4 regions of the Pantoea sp. B65 genome follow, and region 2 is predicted to be linked to each of the others. Evidence: predicted binding sites of a transcription regulator. Region 2 holds the regulator's gene; each other region holds the start of a gene.
The links. The regulator CRP, encoded in region 2, controls carbon source genes, mostly activating them, when cyclic AMP is high. The targets are predictions, from matches to a motif close to ATGTGANNNNNNTCACAT.

Region 1 (4,698 bases), on a different contig from region 2:
GAGGTATCACGAATCAGCAGGATCACCATCAGCCCGATAAAACAGCCAATCACCTGACCTAACGCACTGTCGAGAAACACTTTGAACTGAAAAGTCATCGGATTATCCAGCACCAGAATGTTCAGGGTACCGACAAAGGCGCCGAGTGTACCGATTTGGCGGCGCTGGATAAAGATACCGGCGACAAACGCCAGACCACCAATAGCAATCGACAGCAGCACCATACTCTGCTGGGTGGCGGGCATAATCACCAAAAAGTACAGCGCGCCCAGCGGTACCGCCACGCTCATACCGTAGAGAAAGTCTTTCGCCATCATTAACGGATTCGGCATACGCATCGCCAGGGCGGTGATCACCGCCAGCATGACCATACAGCCGCTGCCCGAGGTCCAGCCGGTATACAGCCAGAATAATGAGCCTAACGCCGTCGCCACAAAAGTACGAATCCCGTTAATCAACGCATGGTGGGTTTCAGCAGATTTCGCTTTGATCACCACGTCATCGCCGAGGATCTCCTCCTCGGTTTTGCTAATACGGCTGTTAGTATGAATTCCCTTCAGCAGCAACAGGTAACGGGTGGCGGCCCCGACCCAGCTGGCGACAGTAAGCGGCGTCTGTTTACTGCTGCTGGCAGCAATCACCCGGCGCATCAGCTTCATTCGTTTATGCACGTCGTTGACGCTATGCACGTCTTTTTCAAATAATAATTTATATTGTGGCGGCAGGTAATTCGGACGGCTGTTCTGTATCAGGAAAGTCTCCGCCGCCTGGGTAATCAGCATCAACGACAGCGTTTGCAACGCTTTTAAACGCCGGCTAACCTTCTGCCAGCGGGAGGACTCCATCATCAGGTTGCTGCGCATACCGTTCAGGGCATTGGTGCGTCGCACCAGATTGCTCCAGGATTTATCAACCTCTTCTTTATCGCCATGGGCGATACACAATTGCAGCAGCTTGTAATGATCCACCAGCAGCGCTTCAATTTCGCGGTCGATATCGTTTTTCACCGATCGCGGTGAAAACAGCAGATCGGCAAGCACCGCGCAAACAATACCAATCACAATTTCGCTGCAACGCTCCACCGCAAACTGCGGGGCCAGCAGCAGTGAACCATTAGCATCAACGCTCACCACAATAATCAGCGCGGTATAACCCGCAAGCCCCAGCGCGTAGGAGTTCTCCACTTTAATCAGCGACGACAGCCAGACACAGGCTCCGGCCCATAAACAGCACAGCAGCAGCATCACAACCGGCGCGCGGATGGTGCAGATCATAATCACCAGCGCGGCAAGACAGCCCAGAAAGGTACCGATAATACGCAGCATGCCACGATAACGCAGCGCGCCGGAGAAAGGGTCGCCACCGGCGGCAAAGGCGGTCCCCCCGGCAACAATGCCGGCGGTCATTACCGCCCAGCGCGGCGTTTCCAGATTAAAATGAAAGCCGATAAACAGCGCCATCACCACCGCACAGGTGAGTTTTAACGGGAAGCGCAGCCGTTCAAAGGTTAAGCCTTGCATAGCGCCCCCGCTTAACCGAACTCACGTAAGCGTTGTAAAAACCGGGTCATCGGCGGCAGCTGATCGCGGGTACGGTCAACCGTCCCGGTGATGACGATCGTCGCCGTGGTCCCGGAGGGGTACAGATTGCCTGGCTGCTGATCAAGGCGAATTTTCACCGGCACACGCTGCGCCAGCCGTACCCATTCAAGGTTTGAATCGATGGTTGCCATCCCTTTACTGTCGACGGTACTGCTGCTGTTGTTAACCCCCGCCGCAACGCTATCGACCGTACCACGCAGCACAATATTGCTACCCAGCGGAGTGATTTCCACCCGATATCCCGGACGTACGCCTGGCAACTTGGTCTCTTCCATATAAGCCAGCAGATAGAAACTATCCTGTTTCACCAGCGCCACTGCCGTGGATCCGCGGGTAATAAATTCACCGCCGTGCACATTCAGGTTGGTGATCCAGCCGTTAGCCGGCGCGCGGATCACGGTACGATCGAGATCCAGCTGTGCCAGATCGCGCGTCGCCTGAGCTTTCGCTAATTGATGCTCGCTGGTTTGCAGATCATTATTGGATTGATCGATCGATTCGCGTGACATGGCCTGCACGCCAAGCTGATTACGGCGACCGGCTTCGCGGCGCTTCTCACTCACCAGCGACTGGTAGTAAGCGACATCGGCCTGCGCTTCATCTAATGCTTTCTGGAAACGCGGCATATCAATGGTGAACAACACGTCACCCTGCTTCACCAGCTGGTTATCCTGCACCCGCACTTCGGTGATCAGGCCGCTGACATCGGGAGCGATAGCCACCACATCAGCCGTAAATTTGGCGTCACGTGTCCATGGGGATTCGGTATAGAACACCCATGCACGGAAAATAACAACGATGGCGATGATAACCAGAGCGATGGTGATCGCATAACGAGCGGTTTTTCTTATTAGAGCTTTCACTATAACCTCAGACGAACAGACGTGATACCAGGTAGAACAGACAGCAAAACAGTGCCGTATTAAACAGTGCCGGATGCCAGACTAAATCATAAATGCCGCTGGGCATCAGCACACGTCGCACCAGCCAGAACAACATCAGCGCCACGAGAAGTTCAAAAAATATCGGTGGAAACGACAGTCCAAACACCACAATAACCGGAAGCACACTCATCTCTTATCCTTTTGCATACAGTGCCGGGAGTCCCGTAAAGCCAAAATGGTGCGACTCCCGTGATTCTGGGGGCGTGCGCGTTACCGATTGATGATGGTCGGGCAACAGGTAAAGTGTCAGACGAAAATCAGAACCGTTACTTAATGATAGATTACCATTAAGTAATCTCGACAAAGGGTGAGGCACCAGACGGTGACCCGGCAGCCATATAGTAACGCTGATGACTATATGTTTTCTACAAATTGTGATCTAAATCACTTTTAAGCCAGAGTGAATAATGGAAAGACTAAAAGGCATGTCGGTTTTTGCCAAAGTGGTTGAATTAGGTTCGTTTACTGCGGCTGCGCGTCAGTTGCAGATGAGTGTTTCCGCTATCAGTCAAATCGTGGCCAAACTGGAAGATGAGCTGCAGGTAAAGCTGCTGAATCGCAGTACCCGGAGTATCGGCCTGACGGAAGCCGGGAAAATTTATTTCCAGGGCTGTCGGCGCATGCTGTCGGAAGCACAGGAGGTGCATGAACAGTTGTATGCTTTTAACAATACTCCGATCGGCACCCTGCGCATTGGCAGTTCGTCGACCATGGCGCAAAATGTTCTCGCCACCATGAGCGCCGAGATGCTGCGCGAGTATCCCGGCCTGACGGTTAATCTGGTTACCGGCATTCCGGCGCCTGATTTGATCGCCGATGGTCTCGACGTGGTGATCCGCGTCGGCGCGTTGCAGGACTCCAGCCTGTTCTCCCGACGCCTCGGCTCAATGCCGATGGTAGTATGCGCGGCGAAAAGCTATCTGGCGCAACATGGCGCGCCGGAGAAACCGGGAGATATCGGCAATTTTTCCTGGCTGGAATATAGCGTGCGTCCTGATAATGACTTTGAACTGATCTCGCCGGAGGGGGCGTCGATTCGCATTTCGCCGCAGGGACGTTTTGTTACTAATGATTCGCAGACCCTGATACGCTGGCTGAAAGCCAGTACCGGCATCGCTTATGTACCGCTGATGTGGGTGATTGATGAAATTAATGCCGGACAGGTGGAGATTCTGTTCAGCCGCTATCAGTCCGATCCCCGGCCGGTGTATGCGGTTTATACCCAGAAAGACAAGCTGCCGCTGAAGGTACAGGTGTGCATTAATTATCTGACGGAATATTTTAAACAGGTGGCCAATATCTATCAGGAGCACCGTAAACGCTGATTAGCCCTTAACGCGGATAGAAAGCATGGTCAGGGCGGGGTTTACTCCGCCCGGAAAATGCAAATTACCGTCAGGATGAAATCAGGCGGTACCGCCAACCGTCAGCTTATCCAGTTTCAGCGTAGGCTGACCGACACCCACCGGCAAGCTTTGCCCCTCTTTGCCACAGACGCCGACGCCTTTATCCAGCGCCAGGTCATTGCCTACCATCGAGATTTGTTGCATCGCCTCAATACCGGAACCGATCAGCGTGGCGCCTTTCACCGGTTTGGTCACTTTGCCGTTTTCAATCAGATAGGCTTCTGAGGTGGAGAAAACAAACTTACCGGAAGTGATATCCACCTGACCGCCACCAAAGTTTGGCGCATACAGGCCATATTCCACACTTTCGATAATATCCTGCGGTGTGGATTTACCCGCCAGCATATAGGTGTTGGTCATGCGTGGCATCGGCAGATGCGCATAGGACTCACGACGACCATTGCCGGTTGGCTTAACCCCCATCAGACGGGCATTGAGCTTGTCCTGCATATAGCCTTTCAGAATACCGTTTTCAATCAGCACGTTGTACTGGCCGGGCACCCCTTCATCATCAATAGCCAGCGAACCGCGCAGACCGGCGAGGGTGCCATCATCAACCACGGTACAAAGTTCGGAAGCCACCAGTTGGCCCATATGGCCACTGAATACCGAAGTCCCGCGACGGTTAAAGTCGCCTTCCAGACCATGGCCCACGGCCTCATGCAGCAGCACTCCCGGCCAGCCAGCGCCCAGCACTACCGGAATCGAACCCGCAGGCGCCGCAACCGCAGAAAGATTAATTAACGC
Region 2 (4,698 bases):
CCTGCTCTTCCAGAATATTGCTATCCGACCCCGGACCGTCATACTCCAGTCGCTGCTGACAGCGTTGCAGTGCAATCTCGCAGGATTGCAGCCAGCGTTCAGCCAGCGTTGGCGTCAGCATGGTATGTTCACGCGCCAGAATAGTCATGGCGTTAATATGCTCGACGATAAACTGACTGTGCGTTACCCACAGCTTCATATCCGCCAGGTAACGGTCATTAAACCCGGGTTCCTGCATTGCCTGATTGAGCGAGTTAAACAGCGCATTATGGGCCTGATTTACCCGGATACGCTGATAAGCCAGTTTATCCGCGCTGTGTTGACTGCCAAGCAGCATTTGTAATGCATCCTGATAGGCGCCCAGCGCGTCGTGGGCGTTGCGCCGCATTAAGCCGCTCTGCCACTGCGGCCACAGCCAGACCATACCGCCAAAGGCGATCAGGCAACCCATCACCGTATCCATTAAGCGTGGTAGCAGGAACTGCGAGCCATTCAGCGTCAGCAGCTGTAATGAATAGACGGCAGTCACGGTAAAACCGACGGTGGCCCAGCCGTAAAATTTGCGGATAAACAGATAGCTCACTAGGGTAATCACCAGCATCGCCAGTAACACCCAACCTTCCGCCACGCTGAAACGCAAGGTTGCCGCGGCGATGACCAGTCCCGCCAGCGTGCCTAAGGCACGGTGTTGAATACGCACGCGCGTTGCACTGTAGCCATTCTGGCTGACAAACATAATTGTCATCAGGATCCAGTACGGTTTAGGAATATTAAAAAATAGCGCCATCGAGCTGCCAAACATCAGCATGACCGCGAAGCGTCCGGCAGTGCGCAGCGCCGATGATTTGAATGACAGATAGCTTTTCAGCGCCGGGATCAGCGGCAGGCGGCGTTGTCGATCGGCCATCAGGTCGCGTTGATAGAGTGGGCGCTGAGTACGCAGCACCCGTGCAATACGGCTGAAATGGTAATAGCAAAAGTTACCTACCGGGTTATCGCTGTGCTGGCGCGCGATTTTCTCCAGCGCCTGCAATTGCTTCTCCATACTGAAGCGGTCGGGCAGTTTATGGTAAAGGATGTCATCGGCCAGCTGGCGCAAGCGTGCGGCGATCACCTGCGCATTCCAGCGGATGACGGCTTCGGCATGACTCTGCTCCACCAGTTTCTGCACCTCTTCGGGTTGATGCAGACTGACCGAGATATGTTCCTGCAGATCCAGCGCCACCTGAAAGGCGCGCGTCAGGCGTTTATGGTGGTTATCACGGTTGGCCGCCAGCATATGCATCTGCTGATAGCAGGTAGTGATCAGGTCGACAGCTTTCTGCTGACGCGCCAGCAACGGTGGCAGCGCTTTTTCCGGGTCGGTCAGTTTGGTCAGCAGGCTATACTTGGCATCGCAGTAGTCTGCCAGCTCGCGATACAGCAAACTCAGTGACTCGCGCAGCGGCTGCTCTTTCCACAGCCAGAACCAGAACCAGTTAAATACCCCATACCAGATGGTGCCCAGCACATAGAGTAATGGCGGCTGCCACATCGGCATATGACCGGCAAGGCTCAGGGTAAAAATCCCGGCAATCAGTGAGGCTGGCAGCAGGCGGGCATGTAGCGGGCTAATTTCACCGGTGACGCCAAGCAGCATCGCCATAGCAAACAGGATCGCCGGCAACGGGATGCTGTGTTGCGACATCCATTGAATCAGAAAGCTGCTGAGGGCAAACAGGCTGCCACCGATAATCAGACGCTTGAAAAAGCGTTTATGGGGGGTATCAAGACCAGCAATATTGCAGCAGGCAGGCACTAACGAAAACAGTAAACCCTGTTGTAAACCGCCAAGCAGCAGACCAACCGCCACAGGTAAGCACAGCACCAGCGTTTGCCGCAGCGCGTAGTTTACTTCCGGGTGATAGATAATTCTCCGCCACATCAGATGATCACAACATAAAAAAACGGCGCGATCGCGACTGCATCACGCCGTGGTTTCAGGCTGGCTTAACGAGTGCCATACACGACAATAGTTTTGCCGTGTGCGGAAATCAGGTTCTGATCTTCCAGCATTTTCAGAATACGACCGACGGTTTCACGTGAACAGCCAACGATCTGGCCGATTTCCTGACGGGTGATTTTAATCTGCATCCCATCCGGGTGAGTCATCGCATCCGGCTGTTTCGCCAGATTAAGCAGGGTTTGTGCGATGCGGCCAGTGACATCAAGGAAAGCTAAATTGCCGACTTTCTCTGAGGTTACCTGCAGACGGCGAGCCATCTGAGAGGAGAGACGCATCAAAATATCCGGGTTAACCTGAATCAGCTGACGGAATTTTTTATAAGAAATTTCAGCCACTTCACAGGCAGTTTTTGCCCGCACCCAGGCACTACGTTCCTGACCCTCTTCAAACAGGCCAAGTTCGCCGATGAAGTCTCCCTGGTTAAGATAGGAGAGGATCATCTCTTTGCCTTCTTCATCCTTGATCAGCACAGCTACAGCGCCTTTTACGATGTAGTAGAGCGTTTCAGCCTTTTCACCTTGGTGAATCAGCGTACTTTTGGATGGATATTTGTGAATATGGCAATGTGACAGGAACCATTCGAGAGTAGGGTCTGTTTGCGGTTTGCCGAGAACCATTCGCTTTTATCCTCTGTTGTAATCGTGCCCTAAAAACAGGGGGATTCGTTCCCTGCAGGCGTTGAAATATTCAAGCGTTTTCCCATCAGGAAAGTTGTCCGGGCTTCTGTTCAGAGCTTAGCTCATAATGTCGTCCCGCTTCCGTCGTGCTTATCGATGCCGACGAAAATATTACAGCTTTGTTTGTAGCACAGCTTGCAGCAAGTGTCTCCTGTTGTCTCGCTTCAGCATGATGTGAATCGCTCGCCGTTGCCGTTTTTCCGCTTACAGCGTACTCTGAAGTTAACTGAATGAATTAGGGGATAATGTTATGCAGGCGCGAGTTAAGTGGGTAGAAGGGCTAACATTTTTAGGAGAATCCGCATCCGGTCACCAGGTGCTGATGGACGGCAATTCCGGTGATAAAGCGCCAAGTCCGATGGAAATGGTATTGATGGCGGCGGGGGGCTGCAGCGCAATTGATGTGGTTTCCATTCTGCAGAAAGGGCGTAACGATGTGACGGACTGCGAAGTGAAACTGACTTCTGCCCGTCGTGAAGAGGCGCCGCGCATTTTTACCCATATCAACCTGCATTTTGTGGTCAGCGGGAAAGCATTATCCGACAAAGCAGTCGCGCGCGCCGTTGATCTGTCCGCGGAGAAGTACTGCTCGGTGGCGATTATGCTGGGCAAAGGCGTCGAGATTACTCACAGCTACGAGGTTATCGCGCTGTAAGCTGTTCTCCAGGCCCTGCGAAGTGAACAGGACCTTCTTCAGGTCCTGTTGCGTTCAGATGCTGTCCGCAGGCTAGCGAAGCTTTCGGATAGCGCCACTTTTATTGTCTTTGATATATTTATTATCCCAGTTATTCAGGAGATAAATAGTTTCATCTGTATATTTTGAAAACCAAATGGTCATTGGTTGATTATCCTTAGCTATACAGTTGTCCTTACTTTGCATATCGTCAAAACACAACAAGTCACTATCCTGGGCTGTCCCTGAATCAGACCTATACTTCCCAATCCAAAAGTTTATGGCATAGCCATTTTCATCAACAGGGATATGGAATAGCTGTTTAAAATGTGGCTTATTATTTTCCCACCATTGAATTTTTCTTCGATCGGTGAATGGAAGATTTTTAACAATAATGTAGTAGCTCCTGATGTCACTTTTGTAATGTACGTCAATGATTTTAGTCGGTAGTATCAGCCACCAAGTGAGCATACCTGTTGAGATACTCACTGTCATAATCAGCCATTTAAATTTTGTCAAAACGGCTGCCCTCAATAGTTTTTATTGTATTCATCTCACTGATAAACGGGCGAAAGCCATAACCCTCCCAGCGTTGCAGAACAAACCAGATGCGGAAAATACGGAACTGACGGTATAATCGGTGAATAATATCACTGTCATCAAGACCGAAGTGATCCTGTATGCGGTATTGCAATTTTGCATGGTAGCGATCACCATTAATTCCCAGTGACTCAAGAGTGATGTGTGTTGCCCAGGTGTCATGCACACTAATAGTTAGCCCATTAATATTATCTATCCAGCGGTTAAATTTTGGTAAATATGATGCATTTATAGCTACGCCGAATTGATTGAAATTGTCTCGGGGATAATATTTTTTATCCCAATGTGAATGTGAAATGATAGTTTCTCTGATTTTATTTAATGAGTTGTTTATTGAGAGGTGTTCGGCAAGCGCTTTGTTCAATAAATAATCGGTAAATTTTTCACCATTACAAAATTGCATATGATTAATCATTTTGCGGATAATCGGTTGATACTCACCGATAAAAGAGAATGTATCGGATAACTGGCGAAATTCCTCAAATAGAACGCGCGCACTATGATCGCGATCTTTATAAGTAAAAGGATTAATGCGGGTCGAAATATCCCTTAATCCGAAGTGCTGTTGCAGACAGTGCTGCGACAGATCGCCATAGCGCATATCGGCTGCATAATAGTCATCCATCTTTTTTTGCGTGGCAAACAGACGGGTGGGAAGCCGCAGGGATTGCGCTTGTTGCTGGTTATTCATAAATAACATCCTGTTTTTATGATTCGTCCATAGTTGGCATAAGCAGGGCCTC
Region 3 (4,698 bases), on a different contig from region 2:
GCCGCCTCCAGCTGTGGCATCGGCTACACGCTGGCCGGTAGCGATAGATCCTGGGCCTTCAGCGTTGTCGCTCATAACTGTATCAGTTCCCATGCTTTTGCTCATGAGATCGGCCATAACCTGGGTGCCACTCATAACCCGGAAAACACCACGCTGACCTACTTCCCCTACGGCTACGGCTACCGGCAAACCGCTCAGACACCACGCTGGCGTACTATTATGTCCTACCCCTGTACGCCGCCCTGCGGCATCATCAATATGTGGTCTAATCCGAATAAGCAGTACCTGCATCTGCCGGCCGGCACCGCGAGTAAAAATGATAATGCCCGGCTGCTTAACGAGCGCAAAGAGATCGTGGCCAATTTTTATCCGCCGCCCAGTCACTGGCTGCAGGTCGGTGAATTGCTGTCCAATTCAGATTTACCCGCCCGGCAGTTTTTCGAAGTGCAGTTAAAAGATAGCGCCAGTAACCAGGTTCTGTCGGCATTTGATTCCGTCGCCAGCACCGGACAACTGGAATGGCCAATGCGCCTTGCTGAGTCCATTAACAGCCATTTCCCCGAAAATGTGGTGCGCGCCGGCGAAATGGACAGTAATGGTGATATCAGGGTCGCAGAATGGTCAGGTGATAAAAATAAACTCTGGCTTTATCACACACTGGCAGGCCAGCGCCAGCTGCAGATTACCCGCTATAGCTATGCACAAGAGAATAATGAGAAATGGTTCACCATCGGCAGTATTGAGGGACTGGAAGATGCCACGCCAGGTACGCAAAAACAGGTGGTATTACGCGACAAAGCCAGCCAGCAGGAGCTGGCGCGCATCTCCATGCCGATCACCAGCAGCAATAACGGGCGCTATATGTGGCCTTATCATCTGTCGAATGTGGTCAATAGCACCGCACCGTTGGTGATTCGTGCCGGCGAAATGAAAGACGATGGCAGCATCGTGCCAGTGGTTGGCTCATATTATCGTAATCGGCTGTGGGTGCCTTTGGCGCAGCGGCGGCAGTTAACCGTCGCGGTGGAAACTGTTGCAGCGCCACCCGTCACCCCTCCACCGGAAGAACCGGAGGTCACACCGCCACCGCCAACGCCTGAAGAACCGGTAACGCCACCGCCGACGCCTGAAGAGCCGGTAACGCCACCGCCGACGCCTGAAGAACCGGTAACGCCACCGCCGACGCCTGAAGAGCCGGTAACTCCGCCGCAGTACGACTATCGTTACCCCGATCAGAAGGAGAAATATGTCGAGGGGACCCGCGTTCTCGGCAGCGATCAGCATATTTATCGCTGCAAACCCTTCCCCTACAGTGGCTGGTGCCGGATTTATTCCCCTTCAGCCAATCATTATGAGCCTGGCGCCGGCTCCCACTGGCAGGATGCCTGGACGCGGGTAGAGTAAACCGGCGCAGCATGAGTGCCTTATCATCAGATAAGGCACTCTTTCCTTTCTCTTTTTTACGTTCTGTCATTGGTAAATCCGGCTTTTGTCACCCACACTAATTAAGGCTTCCGTTATCGGTGACGGAAATATCCATTGATGGTGACAGGGAGATAAACAATGAAGTTATTTAAAGTCGTCAGCGGTGCAATTATCGCTGCAGTTCTTGCGTTGGCAGTCAGTGCCTGTGCGCCGACATCAACGCAGGAAGGAACCGGCGGCTATCTGGACGACACCGTGGTGACCACCAAGGTTAAAGCTGAGCTACTGGGGGATAAATCACTGAAATCAAATGAAATTAATGTGGAAACCTTTAAAGGCCGCGTGCAGTTGAGTGGCTTTGTCTCTTCGCCGCAGATGGCGAATCGCGCGGTGCAGGTTACCCGTAGCGTGCCAGGAGTGAAATCTGTCGTCAACAATATGCAGATTAAATAGCGTTAATCGCTGAATATCAAGGCCGGGCACTGCCCGGCCTTTTATGTGCCGCGGTTGCACAACAGGGGTTAAAAACGGTAACCCGCGCCAAAGAAAAACACCCACGGATCGATACGGGTATTGATGTTCTGCTCTTCGCCCGCGGCTTTAAATTTCACTTCGGTATCAATATCCATATACCAGAGCGACATATTCAGCATCCAGCTATCATTGATTTTATAATCCATGCCGACCTGCCCGGCAAGGCCCCACGAATCTTTCACGCTCAGATCGCTAAGGCCGGCATCACTTCCGGTCTGATTAAATTTGGCATCATAAAATGTGGTGTAGTTAATACCGGCGCCAATATAAGGGCGTACTTTGCTATTGCTGTCGAAGAAATACCACTGCGCCATCAGCGTCGGCGGTAACTGTTTTACTTCGGCCAGATTACCGGTTGCCGCAAGACCAACCTTATGGCTGAATGGCGTTGCCGCCAGGAGTTCAACGCCAATATTATCGGTCGCCATATAGGTAAAGGTCAGACCAAGCTGGGTATTGTTATCCACGCTAAACGAGCCCATTCCCAGCACGTTATCAGAGCCTTCCGTCGGACGCACCGTCGCGGAACCGGCACGCATAAAGAAATCCCCCGCCTGATGAGCACTTGCCGCCACTGGCAGCACTGCCGCCAGAGCCAGAACTACTGTCGCCAACTTCATAGTCACTCCTGTTGTTATTGATTTGCGCGCCTGCCACCTTTTTTTTGCGGTAGCCCGTTATCTGCTTCGTAACACATATTTACACCGAACAAGATAAAGATCATGCGAATCATTTTTTTCAAACTCCTTAAAAAACAATGAATTGATTTAGATCAAAATTACCGGCGCGCGGCGCTGTGAAATAGCCATTGAACAAAATCTGGCAAGGGGATACTTTGCTCACTTGTCTGATGTGATTTTGGTTCGACGCTTCGGAGGGGCGGGCGATCACATGAACGATAACCTTAATCCATGTATTAGCTGTGGCGCCTGCTGCGCCTATTTTCGCGTTTCATTTTACTGGTCTGAAGCTGATGATGGCGGCGGCGGCGTCCCGGCAGAGCTCACCGAACCACTCACCCCTTTTCTGCGCGCCATGTCCGGCACCAACAGCAAAACACCGCATTGCAACTCGTTACAGGGCGAAGTAGGCAGCTGCGTCTCCTGTGCTATTTATGAGCACCGGCCATCCCCATGCCGCGAATTTCAGATGTCCGGTGAAAATGGCCAACCCAATGATGCCTGCGATCGCGCACGGGCAAAATATGGTCTGCCGCCGCTTTTTCAGCCGGCGTTACCGCCATTAACCGAAAGTTATGTAAGTCAGGGTGCCAGCCTGCTGTCAGACCATGTACAATCTCCGGGTCTATAAAGCCGTTTTTTTACCCAAGGAGAGTACATGTCTATCACGGCGGGTTCGTTATACCGTGACACGGGAAATTTTCTGCGCCATCAGCTGATTACAATTGTACTGATGGCATTGTTGACCTCATTTATTACGGTGATTATCGGTCATGCGCTAACCCCAGGGGCCGATCAGCTATCAATACTGGGGGAAGGTGACAGCGGCAGCGCCACCACCCTGTTTGAGATGGTGCAAAACATGACACCCGAGCAACAACAGGTGTTACTTCGCGCTTCCGCCGCCGGTACCTTCGCGTCACTGGTGGGGAATGTGTTGCTGTTAGGCGGAATGCTGTGCCTGATCCCGATGGTTTCCGCCGGGCAACGCGTCAGCGCCCTGCGCGCGATTGGCGCCTCTGCCCCGCTGTTGCCACGCCTGCTGCTGTTAACCTTTATGGTGACGCTGGTGGTTCAGCTGGGCTTTATGGTGCTGGTCGTGCCGGGAGTCATGCTGGCGATCCTGCTGGCGCTGGCGCCGATTATTCTGGCGACGGAAAAAATTGGCGTATTTGCCGCCATGCGTACCAGTCTGCGGCTGGTGTGGAGCCAGATGAAGCTGGTGGCTCCGGCGGTGGTGTTATGGCTGCTGGCCAAGGTGGTACTGATGCTGCTGGCGGCGTCATTTACCGTGTTGCCAGCCAATGTGGCCTCAGTAGTGTTTAACGCTATCAGCAACCTGGTATCCGCCATATTGATTATTTATTTATCACGTCTGTATATGCTGTTACGTTAATGATAAAGGCATGCCCTGCCCGGGCATGCCGGATTGTGCATAATGTTACGTCAGTGATTTGGAAACCTTTATGAAGCAGTTACTCGATTTTCTCCCGCTGGTTGTTTTCTTTATCTTCTATAAGCTTTACGACATCTTTGTCGCATCGGGCGCATTGATTGTTGCCACCGGTCTGGCGCTGGTGGTCAGCTGGGTGATCTGGCGCAAGCTGGAGAAGATGACCATTATTACCTTTGTGCTGGTGGCGATATTTGGCACTCTGACGCTGGTATTTCACAATGATGAATTTATTAAGTGGAAAGTCACCGTTATCTATAGCCTGTTTGCCATCGCCCTGCTGTTCAGTCAGTTCTGGATGAACCAGCCATTAATTCAGAGCATGCTGGGTAAAGAAATTCAGTTACCGGCATATGCCTGGCGTAAACTGAATGTCGCCTGGGCGCTGTTCTTTCTCGCCTGTGGTCTGGCGAATATTTACGTGGCTTTTTGGCTGCCGCAGGCGTTTTGGGTTAACTTTAAAGTATTCGGACTAACCGGATTAACGCTGTTGTTTACTCTGTTCAGCGGGATCTATATCTACCGTCTGATGCCACAGGAACAAAAATAATCATCATTTGCCCGGTGACTCTGCCGGGTGATTTTGGGCCATCCGGCCACATCTTA
Region 4 (4,698 bases), on a different contig from region 2:
ATGTTTGCCGCGGCGACATCCGCCGGATGTTCGGAACGCGCATACGAAGGGGTCAGATTAAGGATAATGCCGATTTCCCCGCCCTGCTGGCGTTGACGATAGTTTTGTACCGCTATGCCATGGGCCAGCATGGTGTGATAAGCCACCGTCGCCGCACGCCGGAAATCAACCACGTTCGGGTAGTGGAAATCATACAGATAACCGCCTTCAACCGGCACAATCGGTTCATTGAAGGTAAACCAGTGCTTTACCCGATCGCCAAATAACTGAAAACAGTGGTCGGCATAGCGACCATACGCATCGACGACCTCACGGCTCTCCCAGCCACCCTGCTGCTGCATTACCAGCGGCATATCAAAATGAAACAGGTTGATAAACGGCGTAATACCCTGCGCCAGTAGTTCGTCGATCACCTGATTATAAAACCTCACCGCCTGCGGATTGACCGCACCGCGTCCGTCAGGAATGAGTCGTGCCCAGGAAATCGAGGTGCGGAAACTGTTGTGGTTCAGCTGTTTCAGCAGGGCAATATCGTCGCGCCAGTGCTGATAAAAGCCCGATGTCTCTGCCGGGCCTACCTGCTGATGAAAACGCGACGGCTGCTGCCGGAACCAGTGGTCCCAGATAGTGGCGCTTTTGCCGCCATTAAGACTGTCACCCTCGGTTTGCGGCGCCGAGCTGGCGCTGCCCCACCAGAAATGTTGCGGAAACTGATACTGCATGGGAAATTCTCCTGATCAACGGGCGGTCATTTCCGGCCTGGGCGCAGCGGCGGCCGGGGATTGTTCTGCTTCCTGTTGCAGCAGACTACGCTCATATACCCGCAGGAAAGGCAGATACATCAGCGCCGACATCAGCATGCAGAACAGGCACATTACCACCGGACTGAATGCCCAGTTTGCCGCCCAGGATGCGCCAATCGGTCCCGGCGTGGTCCAGGGCGCCATTGACACCACCTGCGCCACCCAGCCTAATTTTGTTGCGGTCCAGGCGAAGATCGCGTTAATCATCGGCACGCAGATAAAGGGCAGGAAAAATAACGGGTTCATAATAATCGGCATGCCGAACAGAATCGGTTCATTGATATTAAAGAAGCTCGGCACGATGCCCATTTTACCGATGGTACGCAGATGCGCTGCGCGGCTGCGCAGCAGCAGAAAGGCCAGTGGCAAGGTGGAGCCTACGCCGCCAATCAGCAGATAAAAATCCCAGAACCCCATCAGATAGGTATGCGGCAAGCTGGTGCCGGCTTCCAGCGCCGCCTGGTTGGCGGCAAGATTAGTCAGCCAGAACGGGTTCATAATGCCGGTAACGATCAGCGCCCCATGGATACCGGCAAACCACAGCACCTGGCACACCAGTACCGACAGCAGCACCGCCGGTAGCGAGTCGGACGCTGAGACCAGCGGCGCCAGCAGATGCATAATTGCCTCAGGAATAATCATCCCGGTCCAGGACGCGATCAGCAGATTCAGCGGATGCAGGGTAGCGACAATCACGATCACCGGGATCAGAATTTCAAACGAACGCGCCACACCGGTCGGCACCTCTTTCGGCAGGCGGATAGTGATTTTATGCCGCTTCAGCCAGGCATAAACTTCACTGGTATACAGGGCGGTGATAATGGCGGTGAAAATACCCTGGCCGGAGAAATACTCGGTGGATATTTTGCCATCCTGATAGGGTGCGGCAACCAGCAGAAAACCCATAAATGCCAGTAAGCCGGTCATCACCGGATCGAGTTTGTGATGCTTACCAATGCTGGCGCCAATACCGACGGAAATAAAAAAGGTCATCACCCCCATACTGAGATAATAAGGCAACATCAGTTGCTGGCGGTGGTTAAGCGAAAAGTCGAGCCAGGCGCGGGCAAAACCCCAGCTGGTATCAGGAGAAAACGGCGGAAAGATAAACACCAGCATAAAGGAGCCGATAATCATAAACGGCAGCGCGGTAACAAAGCCATCGCGGATGGCGATAACATGGCGCTGCTGCCCAACCGCAGCGGCCATTGGCGTGATCCTGCGCTCGATGATGGTAATCAATACCTGATAAAGTGAGCCCATTATGCTGCTCCTTTGTCAGCAATCAACTGCAGGGCGAAGTCGAGCACTTTATCGCCGCGCTGCATGCCGTAATCCATCATATTGATCACCGCCACCGGTATGCCCTGTCCGGCAGCCGTGGCGGCCAGATTGTCGAGCATATACTTAATTTGCGGCCCTAATAGCACCACCTGATAATCCGCAAAACGGTCGCTAAACTCGGTGGCGCTGTAAGCCGCTATCTCCACTGCCAGACCACGTTTATCAGCTTCTTCCAGCATTTTACGCACCAGCAAACTGGTAGACATTCCGGCGGAACAGCAAAGCATAATCTTGTACATGACCTCTACTCCCTGTGGGTGTTCGAGGTTAGAGTGGAAACGATTTGGAAACCGGTTTCCATCATCATGCAAGGATTATGCGAGCTGCTTCATAAAACCCCACGATGCACGCCAGCAGGATGTGAAATACATCACGAAGATTGAGAGAAAAAACCATCCCTGCCGCTCCGGCCATTGCCGCAGGCCGAGAGCAGGGTTATTTGACTGGCGGGTTATGGTTGGTGGCGCTTAACGAGCAGTAGCGCAGCGGCCATCCGCGACGGGATGGCAATTGTTAAGCTTCGCGCTGTTGCCACAGCAACCATCCCTCAACCTGTATCGAAGGCAGCGGTCGCGAATAGTAAAAACCTTGTGCTTCATCACAGCCATAAGCACGCAATGAGTTGGCCGTTTCTTTGTCTTCCACCCCTTCCGCCAGCACAATGTAGTCCAGTTCTTTCAGCATATTAATCACGCTTCTGGCAATAATACGGCTGGCGGTATCGCTCGCCACCCGGCTGATCAGCGACCGATCCAGCTTGATGACATCCATTGGCAGTCTTCTCAGATAACTGATGTTGTTATAACCGGATCCGAAATCATCCAGCGAGATACGAAAACCTCTCAGCTTCAGCATATCCAGCCCGCTCAGTGCCGCAGCGCTTTCCAGCACCTTTTCGGTTTCCAGGCATTCAATCCCCAGATCGTCAGGCTGCAGCCCCATGCGTAACATTTTCTCTTCCAGCTGAGTAGCAAAACCCGGCCGCGAAAAATCAGTCACCGTGACATTGATCGATACCGGGATATGGATCCCTTTACTTTTCCACTGCGTCAGCTGCCGCAGTGTGTTATGAATCACCCAGTCGGTTAACTTATTCATCAGGCTGGAACGCGCCACCAGTGGGATAAATCTATCCGGCGCCAGCTCACCGCGCAGTGGATGCCGCCAGCGGATTAGCGCCTCCAGTCCTACCGTTTTGCCGCTCTGCAGGTTAACCTTCGGCTGGTAAACCAGATACAGCCCGCCATCCCCCTGCAGTGCGGCGGTGATATCGTTAATTAGCAAGAAATCATCATGCTGCTGCGTATCGACCGCGGCGTTATATTCAAGGAAGCTTTGCCCGGTGACGACGGCCTCATGCAACGCACTCACCGCTTTTCTCAGGGTTTCCACGCCCTCGCCCGCCAGAGCATTGAAACGAACCATGCCGACATGCACATCCAGGCTGACGGAAATATCATCGGTAATCTGCGCGCGAATGCCCTCCAGCTTGCTGCTGATGCTGCTGCCGGTCAGCGGACTGGTTTCACTGGTTAACAGGGCAAAACGTCCGGTGGCCGCGGTATACAGCACATCGGTCGGTTTCAACCGCAACCGCAAACGCAGTAGCATCGCAATATCTCTTAGCAATGACTCCACCGCGCTAATTCCCAGGGTTCGGCTCATCTCCCAGGCCCGCGGCATATCAATGCAGTCGATCAACACCAGCTGATGCGGCGAGTTATCGCCCTTATCAGCCAGCGCTTCGATATCGCGTAGCAAGCGCTGGCGGTTTGGCAACAGGGTGACGACGTCAATATAGCCGGTTTTATACCATGCCTGCAGATAACCGCTGACCAGGCTGGCAAGCAGTTCCAGCGTCTCCATGTCCTGCGCCGAGAACTGATGTGGTTTGGTATCCGTCACACAGAAGGTGCCGATTACCGACCCGTCGGCGGTGCGCAACGGCGCGCCGGCATAAAAACGGATCCACGGCGGACCGAGGGTCAGGGGATTACGGCAGAAACGTTCATCGGTCAGCGTATCGCCGCAAACCAGCACTTTCCCGGCCGCGGCAGTATGGCGGCAAAAGGCGTCTTCAAGAGAACTTTCACGCAGGTTAAAATTATGTGAGACGCGGATATATTGCCGTTCGTCATCAATGATAGAAACAAAACTTCCGGGTATATCAAGGAGTTCACTGGCCAGTCGGATAAACTTTTGCAGAATATCGTCACGGGTACTGTCCGTGGATTTCAGCATTTCCAGCGCGGCAAGTCGTTTTTTATTATCTTTATTGTGCTCAGTTACCATTGTTTATCACCGAAAGCGCCAGCAAATAGGATTAATCCCACAGACAACCCGAATTCAGGTCTTGTCGGCAATAGTAACCTTTCGGAAGCTTATTGCGATATATATTCCTGACAGGAATTTTTTGGGGCGCTGAAAACGGCGGAAGCAGAGCGGCTTCCGCCAGAGGAGTATCGCTGTTACGCCAGGCGGCGCTGGCTGCGCAGTAATGCCCAGCCGCTGAGCAGAGCGAGGATCATCAGATAGTAACTCGGCGCCAGAC

Region 1: a site for CRP is predicted at 2,918-2,935, ahead of aaeR (HTH-type transcriptional activator AaeR). Genes of this name have one in related genera too.
Region 3: a site for CRP is predicted at 2,720-2,737, ahead of ompW (outer membrane protein OmpW). Genes of this name have one in related genera too.
Region 4: a site for CRP is predicted at 2,506-2,523, ahead of JWF83_RS25560 (PTS sugar transporter subunit IIB). Genes of this name have one in related genera too.

Annotation. Positions count from the first base shown of each region.
Region 1 is NZ_JAHXPU010000011.1:329,448-334,145, forward strand. It holds gene aaeB (p-hydroxybenzoic acid efflux pump subunit AaeB) at 1-1,520, opposite strand, end outside; gene aaeA (p-hydroxybenzoic acid efflux pump subunit AaeA) at 1,532-2,464, opposite strand; gene aaeX (p-hydroxybenzoic acid efflux pump operon protein AaeX) at 2,472-2,675, opposite strand; gene aaeR (HTH-type transcriptional activator AaeR) at 2,953-3,870, shown strand; gene tldD (metalloprotease TldD) at 3,952-4,698, opposite strand, start outside.
Region 2 is NZ_JAHXPU010000015.1:471,839-476,536, forward strand. It holds gene JWF83_RS04985 (YccS/YhfK family putative transporter) at 1-1,924, opposite strand, end outside; gene crp (cAMP-activated global transcriptional regulator CRP) at 1,990-2,622, opposite strand; gene JWF83_RS04995 (OsmC family protein) at 2,933-3,337, shown strand; gene JWF83_RS05000 (DUF943 family protein) at 3,410-3,874, opposite strand; gene JWF83_RS05005 (DUF3289 family protein) at 3,861-4,646, opposite strand.
Region 3 is NZ_JAHXPU010000045.1:152,232-156,929, reverse strand. It holds gene JWF83_RS24905 (M12 family metallo-peptidase) at 1-1,404, shown strand, start outside; gene JWF83_RS24900 (BON domain-containing protein) at 1,564-1,878, shown strand; gene ompW (outer membrane protein OmpW) at 1,947-2,579, opposite strand; gene JWF83_RS24890 (YkgJ family cysteine cluster protein) at 2,851-3,270, shown strand; gene JWF83_RS24885 (YciC family protein) at 3,298-4,035, shown strand; gene JWF83_RS24880 (septation protein A) at 4,106-4,642, shown strand.
Region 4 is NZ_JAHXPU010000045.1:317,852-322,549, reverse strand. It holds gene JWF83_RS25570 (glycoside hydrolase family 1 protein) at 1-722, opposite strand, end outside; gene JWF83_RS25565 (PTS sugar transporter subunit IIC) at 738-2,066, opposite strand; gene JWF83_RS25560 (PTS sugar transporter subunit IIB) at 2,066-2,386, opposite strand; gene JWF83_RS25555 (EAL domain-containing protein) at 2,661-4,439, opposite strand; gene JWF83_RS25550 (MFS transporter) at 4,616-4,698, opposite strand, start outside.